One region of the Microbacterium longlingense genome, then DNA from elsewhere that is predicted to be linked to it. Evidence: predicted binding sites of a transcription regulator. Region 1 holds the regulator's gene; each other region holds the start of a gene.
What was found. The regulator HrcA, encoded in region 1, represses chaperone genes, less so after heat shock. The targets are predictions, from matches to a motif close to TTNGCACTCGNNNNNNNCGAGTGCNAA.
Positions count from the first base shown of each region.

Region 2: groL (chaperonin GroEL) is a predicted target of HrcA. The motif match lies at 1,736-1,762, and genes of this name have one in related genera.
Region 3: groES (co-chaperone GroES) is a predicted target of HrcA. The motif match lies at 1,701-1,727, and genes of this name have one in related genera.

Region 1 is NZ_JBYRJA020000002.1:358,387-361,658, reverse strand. It holds gene AC3RXY_RS04675 (16S rRNA (uracil(1498)-N(3))-methyltransferase) at 1-26, opposite strand, end outside; gene dnaJ (molecular chaperone DnaJ) at 31-1,134, opposite strand; gene hrcA (heat-inducible transcriptional repressor HrcA) at 1,187-2,221, opposite strand; gene hemW (radical SAM family heme chaperone HemW) at 2,348-3,272, opposite strand, start outside.
Region 2 is NZ_JBYRJA020000001.1:263,793-267,064, forward strand. It holds gene groL (chaperonin GroEL) at 79-1,698, opposite strand; gene AC3RXY_RS01245 (LytR C-terminal domain-containing protein) at 1,804-2,358, opposite strand; gene AC3RXY_RS01250 (DUF3263 domain-containing protein) at 2,404-2,694, opposite strand; gene AC3RXY_RS01255 (DMT family transporter) at 2,755-3,272, opposite strand, start outside.
Region 3 is NZ_JBYRJA020000008.1:77,850-81,121, forward strand. It holds gene AC3RXY_RS12340 (LLM class flavin-dependent oxidoreductase) at 1-219, opposite strand, end outside; gene rarD (EamA family transporter RarD) at 216-1,160, opposite strand; gene groES (co-chaperone GroES) at 1,316-1,612, opposite strand; gene AC3RXY_RS12355 (THUMP-like domain-containing protein) at 1,779-2,975, shown strand; gene AC3RXY_RS12360 (hypothetical protein) at 3,034-3,272, opposite strand, start outside.

The DNA.
Region 1 (3,272 bases):
GCATCGACGACGAAGTGCAGCGCCATCGGATCAGCCGGTGCGGAAACGGTCGCGGAGCTTGGAGAACAGCCCCTGATGGAACTCCGACAGACGAGGCTTGGGCGGCTTGGCCCGCGCCGCGAACTGCTCGATGAGCGCGCGCTGCTTGGCGTCGAGGCGGGTCGGCGTGACCACCTGCACGCCCACGCGCAGATCGCCGCGCTGCGTGCCACGGAGCGGGGTGATCCCGCGCCCCTTGATCGTCAGGACGTCACCGGCCTGCACCCCGGGTCGGATCTCCAGATCGACGGGCCCATCGAGCCCGTCGACGGTCACGGCGGTGCCGAGCACCGCGTCGGTCATCGCGACCTCGACGGTCGCCAGCAGGTCGTCGCCCTCACGGCTGAAGACCGGGTGCGGGGCGACGGAGACCTCGACGTAGAGATCGCCGTTCGGGCCGCCCGCCGGGCCGATCTCTCCCGAGCCCGGGAGCTGCAGGCGCAGCCCGGTCTCCACACCGGCCGGGATGTCGAGCGAGACGGTGCGCCGGGAGCGCACCCGCCCGCGACCGTGGCACGTGGTGCAGGGATGCGGGATCGTCGTGCCATACCCCTCGCACGATCCGCAGCGCTGGTTGGTGACCACGTTGCCGAGCAGGCTCCGCACCTGCTGGCGCACCTGGCCGGAACCACCACAGATGTCGCAGCGCACCGGCTGGGTGCCCGGCTGACAGCACGAACCCTGGCACTCCTCGCACAGGACAGCGGTGTCGACCTCGATGTCGCGGTGCACGCCGAACACGACGTCGCCGAGGTCGAGGTCGACGCGCACCAGGGAGTCCTGACCGCGCTCCCGGCGGGATCGCGGCCGGGCGGCACGCGCGCCGCCGGCGGCACCGAAGAACGTCTCGAAGATGTCCCCGAACCCGCCGAAGCCGCCGAAGCCGCCGTCGTCGCCGCCCATGTCGTAGCGACGGCGCGAATCCGGGTCGCTCAGGACATCGTAGGCGTGGGTGACCAGCTTGAACCGCTCCGCGGCCTCGTCACCCGGGTTCACATCCGGATGCAGCTGCCGGGCGAGCCGGCGGTAGGCCTTCTTGATCTCGTCCTCGCTGGCGTCGCGCGACACCCCGAGCACGTCGTAGTGGTCTGCCACTTTCACCTTTCCTCCCCGGCCGCGCCGACCCGGTCGGCTGGCGTATGGGGGTTCATCGTCCGGTCTCGTCCTCTTCGAGCAACCGCGACAGGTAGCGGGCCACGGCCCGCGCCACCGCGAGGTTGCTCGGATAGTCCATCCGCGTCGGCCCCATCACGGCCACCCTGGCCGTGCCGGCCGGCCCGGCGTAGTCGCTCGCGATCACCGAGGCCTGGGTCAGGCCGAAGGCCTCGTTCTCGGCACCGATGCTGGCTGCCAGGCCGTGCTCGTCTGCCACCATCTCGCTCATGAGGCGCAGCAGGGTCACCTGCTCCTCGATCGCTTCCAGCAGCGGGTGGATGCTGCCGCGGAAGTCATGCTCGCGCCGCGCGAGGTTCGCCGCCCCCGCCATCACGAGCCGCTCCTGTCGGAACCCCTCGAGCTCCTCGGCCACCACCCGCAGCAGCGCAGCGCGCACCAGCCCGAGCGGCGACGGATCGTCCTCGGCGAGGGCGATCCGCACGCCGTCCGACGCCTCGCGCACGGAGCGGCCGGTGAGCTGAGCGGCGAGACGCACGCGCAGCGCGGGAACCGCGGTCTGCTCGATCTCCACCGGCAGCTGCACGATGCGCTGGGACACCCCGCCCGCATCCGTGACGAGGATCACCAGCATCCGCCGGGAGCTGAGGGCCACCATCTCGATGTGCGTCACGTGCGCCTGGGCGAACGTCGGGTACTGGGCGAGCGCCACCTGCCCGGTGAGCTGCGTGAGCACCCGCACGGAACGGGCCATGATGTCGTCGAGGTCCGTCGGCTCACTCAGGAAACTCTCGATGGCGGTCCGCTGCGCGCTGCTGAGCGGGCGCAAACGGGCCAGATGATCGACGAAGACGCGGTAGCCCTTGTCGGTCGGCACCCGACCGGACGAGGTGTGCGGGGCCGCGATCAGCTCCTCCTCCTCGAGCTGCGCCATGTCGTTGCGGATCGTCGCTGCGGACACACCGAACGCGTGTCGCTCGACGAGCGACTTGCTGCCAACGGGCTCGTTGGAGGCGACATAGTCCTCGACGATCGCTCGGAGGACGCGAAGGCTTCTCTCGGTGACCATGCGAGCCCTCCTGCCTGATAGTCAATGTGGTTGTTTTTGCGTCCATGACGCGGAATTTCTGGCACTCCGCGTCGGCGAGTGCCAATTCTACCGGTTCCGCCGCCGGGGCGCGGCCTTTCGCGCCGGTCAGTCCAGCAGCTCGCGCACCACGGCGTCTGCGAGCAGCCGTCCGCGCCGGGTCAGTCGTACGCGTCCGCGCAGGGCGGATCCGGCATCCGCCAGGCCATCCGCGATGAGCGCGGCCACCCGGGATCTGCTCTCCGCGGGCAGATCGCTCACCGCCATGCCCTCCGACAGGCGGGTCCCCAGCATGATGCGCTCGAGGAGCAGCGCATCGGCATCCGGCCGTTCCCGGCCCGCCGCCGGAGAGGACCCATCGGCGAGGCGGCCGGCGTACGCGGCCGGGTGCTTCACGTTCCACCAGCGCACTCCGGCGACATGGCTGTGGGCGCCGGGACCGAACCCCCACCAGTCGTGGCCGCGCCAGTAGGCGAGATTGTGCTGGGAACGCTCGCGCTCGCTGCGCGCCCAGTTGCTCACCTCGTACCAGTGCAGACCGGCGGCGCTGAGCCGCTCGTCGACCAGCTCGTACATGTCGGCCTGCAGATCGTCGTCCGGTGCGGCGAGCTCGCCCCGGCGGATCCGGCGATGCAGCGCGGTGCCCTCTTCGACGATCAGCGCGTAGGCCGACATGTGGCCGGGTTCCAGGGCGAGGGCGGCGTCGAGGGAACGCTCCCAGTCGGCGAGGCTCTCCCCTGGCGCACCGTAGATGAGGTCGAGGCTGACCGCGAGGCCCGCGGCCGTGGCCGCCGCAACCGCGGTGGCGACGTTCTCCGGATCGTGCGTCCGGTCCAGCGCGGCGAGGACGTGCGGCACCGCCGACTGCATCCCGATCGACAACCGGGTCACGCCAGCGGCGCGCAGCGCATCGGCGACCGCGGGGGTGACCGTGTCCGGATTCGCCTCGACCGTGACCTCGGCATCCGGGACGAGACCGAACGTGTCGACCAGGCCGTGCAGCATCCGGGCCAGATCACCGGGCGGCAGCAGC
Region 2 (3,272 bases), on a different contig from region 1:
CGGGCCGGGCTTCGCCCGGCCCGAACGCCAGAAGGCCCCCGGCAGCTGCCGGGGGCCTTCTGAAACAGGGAGCTGGACTCAGAAGTCCATGCCGCCGGTCGGGTCGGCCGGGACGGCCGAGGCCTTCTCCGGCTTGTCCGCGACGACCGCCTCGGTGGTGAGGAACAGGCCGGCGATCGACGCAGCGTTCTGCAGCGCCGAGCGGGTGACCTTCGCCGGGTCGATGATGCCCGCGGCGAACATGTCGCCGTACTCACCGGTGGCGGCGTTCAGGCCCTGGCCCGCGGGGAGCTCAGAGACCTTGTTCGCGACGACACCCGGCTCGAGACCGGCGTTCGCGGCGATCTGCTTCAGCGGAGCCTCGATGGCGACCTTGACGATGTTCGCACCGGTCGCCTCGTCGCCCTCGAGCTGCAGGGTCGCGAGAACGTCCTTGCCGGCCTGGATGAGCGCGACGCCACCACCGGGGACGATGCCCTCCTCGACGGCAGCCTTCGCGTTGCGGACGGCGTCCTCGATGCGGTGCTTGCGCTCCTTGAGCTCGACCTCGGTAGCCGCGCCCGCCTTGATGACGGCGACGCCGCCGGCGAGCTTGGCGAGGCGCTCCTGGAGCTTCTCGCGGTCGTAGTCGCTGTCGGTGTTGTCGATCTCGCGACGGATCTGGGTCACACGCCCCTCGAGCTGCTCGGGGTCGCCCGCGCCCTCGATGATGGTGGTCTCGTCCTTGGTGATGATGACCTTGCGTGCGCGGCCCAGGAGGTCGAGGGTGGTGTTCTCGAGCTTGAGACCGACCTCCTCGGTGATGACCTGTCCGCCGGTGAGGATCGCGATGTCCTGCAGCATGGCCTTGCGACGGTCGCCGAAGCCGGGGGCCTTGACGGCAGCCGACTTGAAGATGCCGCGGATCTTGTTCAGCACCAGGGTCGCCAGCGCCTCGCCGTCGACGTCCTCGGCGATGATGACGAGCTCCTTGCCCTCCTGGATCACCTTGTCGACGATCGGCAGGAGGTCCTTGATGTTGGAGATCTTGGAGTTGGCGATGAGGATGTAAGGCTCCTCGAAGACCGCCTCCTGACGCTCGACGTCGGTGACGAAGTAGGGGTTGATGAAGCCCTTGTCGAAGCGCATGCCCTCGGTGAGCTCGAGCTCGGTGCCGAAGGTCTGCGACTCCTCGACGGTGACGACGCCCTCCTTGCCCACCTTGTCGATGGCCTCGGCGATGAGCTCGCCGATCGAGGGGTCGGCGGCAGAGATCGACGCGGTGGCGGCGATCTCATCCTTGGTCTCGATCTCCTTGGCGTTGTCCAGCAGCGAGGCGGTGATCGCGGCGACCGCCTTCTCGATGCCCTTCTTCAGGGAGATCGGGTCGGCGCCGGCGGCGACGTTACGCAGGCCCTCGCGGACCAGTGCCTGAGCGAGCACCGTCGCGGTCGTGGTGCCGTCACCCGCGACGTCGTCGGTCTTCTTGGCGACCTCCTTGACCAGCTCAGCGCCGATCTTCTCGTACGGGTCGTCGAGCTCGATCTCCTTGGCGATGGAGACGCCGTCGTTGGTGATGGTGGGGGCGCCCCACTTCTTCTCGAGCACGACGTTGCGACCGCGCGGGCCGAGCGTCACCTTGACGGCGTCGGCCAGCGTGTTCAGGCCACGCTCAAGGCCGCGACGGGCCTCCTCGTCGAAAGCGATGATCTTTGCCATGGGTTCTGTCGTCCCTCCTGGACGTAGACGTTGGTCTTTAGCACTCCGACTATGCGAGTGCTAATGCCCATTCTGGCACTCGCCCCAGGAGAGTGCAAGCCGCGTTCAGGAGCCGGCTGAACCGATCCGGTCGAGCCCGATCACGACGGTCAACGGGGCCACTCCGGCGTCATCGGCCTGGGCGTAGACGTCGCTCTGCTCGACCCGCGCACCGCCGATCGCCTCGGCGAGCCCGAGGGCGGCGCCGCGGTCTCCCTCCGTGACGTAGTACACGGTCGTGGTCGCGAAGTCCTGGCTCCCGGCGTCGCTCAGCAGGACGGAAGCGTCATCCCAGCCGGCGTCGAGGAGGGCGGAACGCACGGTCGTTGCCATCGACTCGTCCGGCGTGGCGTTGAGCACCAGCACGGAGTACGAGGTGTCCACAGCCGCCTCCGTCTGAGACGTCCCCGCGGCCGGCCCGAACAGGTTGTCGTCGATCGAGAACCTGTCCATCGCCAGCATCGTGGCGAAGACCCCGCATGCCACGAGGATCAGGGCGGCAACGGCCGACCACAGCAGCACGACCCAGCCGTTCATCCCGGGATTCTCTGCGCGGTGCGCCCCCACACGCCCGTGCGTGCGGGGGGTGTCGTCGAAGCGGTCGCGCACGGGATGAGCCATCCCCCGATCGTACCGGTGGCCCCTGCCGCCGTGCCTGCGGGGCACTCACTCCTCGCCGGAGGCGCCCTCGTCCGCCGCGCGGGCAGCGCTGGCCCCCATCCGCTGGTCCCGCTCGCGGGTGCGGGCCTCGCGCAGGCGCCTCAGGCGCCCGATCAGCAGCGGATCGCGACCGAGGGCCGCCGGCGAGTCGATGAGGCGGTCGAGGAGCTGGTAATAGCGCGCCGGCGCCACCCCGAGTCGCGCGCGCACGGCCTCCTCTTTTGCGCCGCTGTGTCCGGGCCACCGCGCCTCGAAGTCGAGGATCGCCGTGTCGCGCTCCGACAGCTCCTCCGTCATGGCATCGAGGCTACCCGTCCCCGCCGACATCGCGCCGGCGCAGCATCAGCGGCGCAGGGCTCAGCGGCGCGCGCGTCGGCGCCAGGGGAACGCCACCAGCACCGACGCCGCCCCCACCGCCACCATCGCCACCAGGCGCCACAGCTCGGGCCCCGCCGGTGCGGGGAACAGCACGTCGATCACGAGCGCGGTCGCCAGCTGCCCGAAGACAGATCCGAGCGCGAGCAGGAGCACGCCGGTGCGCGCCACGAGGAACGCGGCGAAGAAGATATAGGTCGCTCCGAGCGGACCGCCGAGGTAGAGCCACGGATCAGCCGGGAGGCCGGACGGCGCCCCGCGGAACAGCATCGACACACCGAGAGCGGCCAGCAGCACGAGAGTGCCGACCGCGAAGCTCACCACGGTGGCCGCCAGCGGGGACTCCACCCGCTGCGCGAGCCGCCCGTTCGCGGCCTGCTGCCAGGCGATGCCCACCCCCGTGAGGAAGGGCAGCACCAGCATCCAGAGGGGGGTCCGTGCCAGCGTGTCGCCGACGAGCGACACGCCAACCGCGGCGAGCGCGAGCAGGCCACCCGCCA
Region 3 (3,272 bases), on a different contig from region 1:
CAGCGCTCCGAGCACGCTCCAGGCGAAGGGCGCATTGCCGTGCGCGGGAAGCCAGGGCTGGAAGCGGTCGAAGACGATCGTGCCGTCGAACCCGCTGGTGTCGGCGCGTTCTGCGAGGGCGAGCGCCGCGCGCGGAGGCAATTGGAGGAACGGAGCAACGTACTCGAATCGCATCCGCTTCCCCTCCGGCACCGTGCTCATGTCGGGCGCCGTGCTCATGCTCGCGATCGGCGAGCGGCGACGGCCAGGTCGACCATGAACAGCACGATCGCGACCCACACGATGATGAATCCGATCCAGCGTTCCGCCGGCATCGGCTCGTGCAGCACGAAAGCACCCAGGAGGAACTGCGCGATCGGCGCGATGAACTGCGTCACCCCGACTGCGACGAGCGACGTGCGCCGCGTGCCGGCGGCGAAGAGCAGCAGGGGGACGGCCGTCACCACGCCGGTGAGCAGCAGCATCGCGGTGTGCCAGCCGCTCACGTGGCCGAAGGTGATCCCCGTCGTGGCACCCACCAGAACCAGCTGCACGAAAGCGATCGGCAGCAACCAGAACGACTCGAAAGTGAGCCCGCTGACGGCGTCGACCGAGGGGCCGATCCACTTCTTGACCAGGCCGTAGAAGCCGAATGTCAGCGCGAGCGCCACGGAAACCCACGGGAAGTCCCCGTATCCGACGACGATGACGGCCACGGCGACCGCAGCGACCGCGATGGCCGCCCACTGCAGGGGCCGCAGACGCTCGCGGAGCACGAACACCCCGAGCAGCATCGTCAGGATCGGCGTGATGAAGTACCCCAGGCTCGTCTCGATCACATGCCCGCTGAGCGCGGCGAGGATGAAGACCTGCCAGTTGACGTAGATCAGCACCCCGGCCACCAGGGTCAGCAGCAGGGTGCGCGGGGTCCGTGCGATCGCGATGATCCGCGGCAGGCTGCGCGTGACGACGACGAGCGCGACGCACAGGACGAAGGAGAACAGCACCCGCCACGCGACGAGCTCCCAGGCACCGGTGGGCTGGAGCGTGACGAAGTACAGCGGCAGGACGCCCCAGAGGGCGTAGGCCGCGATGACATAGCCGGTGCCGATCGCTTTCTCCCGATCGGCGGAGACGCCGCCACCGGGATCACGAGGGGCGTCAGGAGGACTCGTCGTCACTCCCTCACTCTAAGGGCCGACGACGACACCGGGTCCGGGTACGACACCGGGTCCGCGTCGGCGCGCCGGCACGGAGGGCGACGCGGCTCGAACAGCGCAAACGGCGAAGGGGCCCGGATGCCTGAGCATCCGAACCCCTTCTGCGCGTAGTGATCTCAGCGAACGACGATCGCCAGGACGTCACGGGCCGACAGGACGAGGAACTCGTCCGAGCCGAACTTCACCTCGGTGCCGCCGTACTTGCTGTAGAGCACGCGGTCACCGACGGTGACGTCGAGCGGGATGCGGTTGCCGTTGTCGTCGATGCGGCCGGGGCCAACGGCCACGACCTCGCCCTCCTGGGGCTTCTCCTTGGCAGTGTCGGGGAGGACCAGGCCACTGGCGGTGGTCTGCTCGGCCTCGACCTGCTTGATGACGATGCGGTCCTCGAGCGGCTTGATGGAAACCGACACGGTCTACCTCTTCTTTCTTGACTGAGACATCAGAAGACTCGTTCGCACTCTCACCGGGAGAGTGCTAACTCACAGTGTAGGGGCATATCTGGCACTCACGCAATGCGAGTGCCAACGCGACCGCGCACCCGGATCACGCGACGGGCACACGCGTAGGCTGTCCCGGATGGACATGCCAGAGCTCGCTGCCCTGCTCACCCCCGAGGGCCTGCGCCTGCTCGACGCACTCGGCCGGGTGGAGGGCACCGACGACGTCGCCCGGGCGGTGTCCCGTCTCCGGGCGGACGGCTACGCCCCGGAGCTCGTCTCCGCGGTCGTCGGGCAGGCGCGGCTGCGCACCCGGGCAGAAGCGAAGTTCCCGGGCTTCGCCGAGCGGATGCTGTTCACCCGGGCGGGGCTCGAGCAGGCGACCCGCCTGGCGGTGGCCGCGCACCACGCTGCACGGTTCACCCGCGCGGGGCTGACCTCGGTCGCCGACCTGGGCTGCGGGATCGGCGGCGACTCGCTGGCGTTCGCCGGTCTCGGGCTGCGGGTCGTCTCGGTGGATGCCGACGAGGTGACGGCCGCGATCGCCGCCTACAACCTCGCGCCGTTCCGCGATGCCGTGCAGGTGCGCCAGAGCAGGGCCGAGGACGTCGATCTGGCCGACGTCGATGCCGTCTGGCTCGACCCGGCCCGCCGCACCGCCGGACACGGCGAGACGCGGCGCGTCTCTGCCGATGGCTACTCCCCCGCGCTGGACTGGGTGTTCCGCACCGCGGCGGAACACCCCGCGGGCATCAAGCTCGGGCCGGCCCACGACAGGGATGCCCTCCCGCAGGACGCCGAGACGCAGTGGGTCAGCGTCGACGGGTCGACCCTCGAGCTCATCGTGTGGACCGGAGCGCTCATGCGCCCGGACGTGCGCCGATCGGTCCTCGTGATCCAGGGCGGACGCCCGCACGAGCTCACCGCACCCGCAGACGCCCCCGACGCCGCGGTCCGCCCGCTCGGTGCGTACCTGCACGAGCCGGACGGCGCCGTGATCCGCGCCCGGCTGATCGGAGCGGTCGCGGAGCACCTGGAAGCCGGGATGCTCGATCCTCGCATCGCCTACCTCACCGGAGACGCCGCCACGACCAGCCCGTTCGCCCAGTCGTTCCGGGTGCGCGAGATCCTGCCCTCCGACGTCAAGGCCCTGGCGAAGGCGCTGCGGTCGCGCGGAATCGGACGGCTGGAGATCAAGAAGCGCGGGGTCGACGTCGATCCCGCCGCCCTCCGCCCGCGCCTGCGGCTCACGGGCGACGCCGAGGCGACGCTGATCCTCACGCGGATCGGCGATCGACGCACCGCGATCCTGGCCGACCGCGTGCCCCGAGCCTGACCCTGCCCCGCGCCTGACCCTGCCGGGGCGCCTGACGGGACCGGGGCGCCGGCGGCGTTCAGCCCCGCGTCACGCGCTCCACCGTGAGGAACGGACCCCATCCCTCCGACCAGCCCACCGAAAGCAGCATGCTCACGTACGGCTCGGACGAATCCTCCGAGACGACCGCATAGCCCAGCTCGAGCGGCGCAGTGTTCGATCCGGTCGACGCGACGCACGTGGTCGCCCTGCCGTACTGCGGATGATCGTACGAGAGACAGCTCCCCTCCTCCCCGCGGCGAGATCCGAGCCAGACCG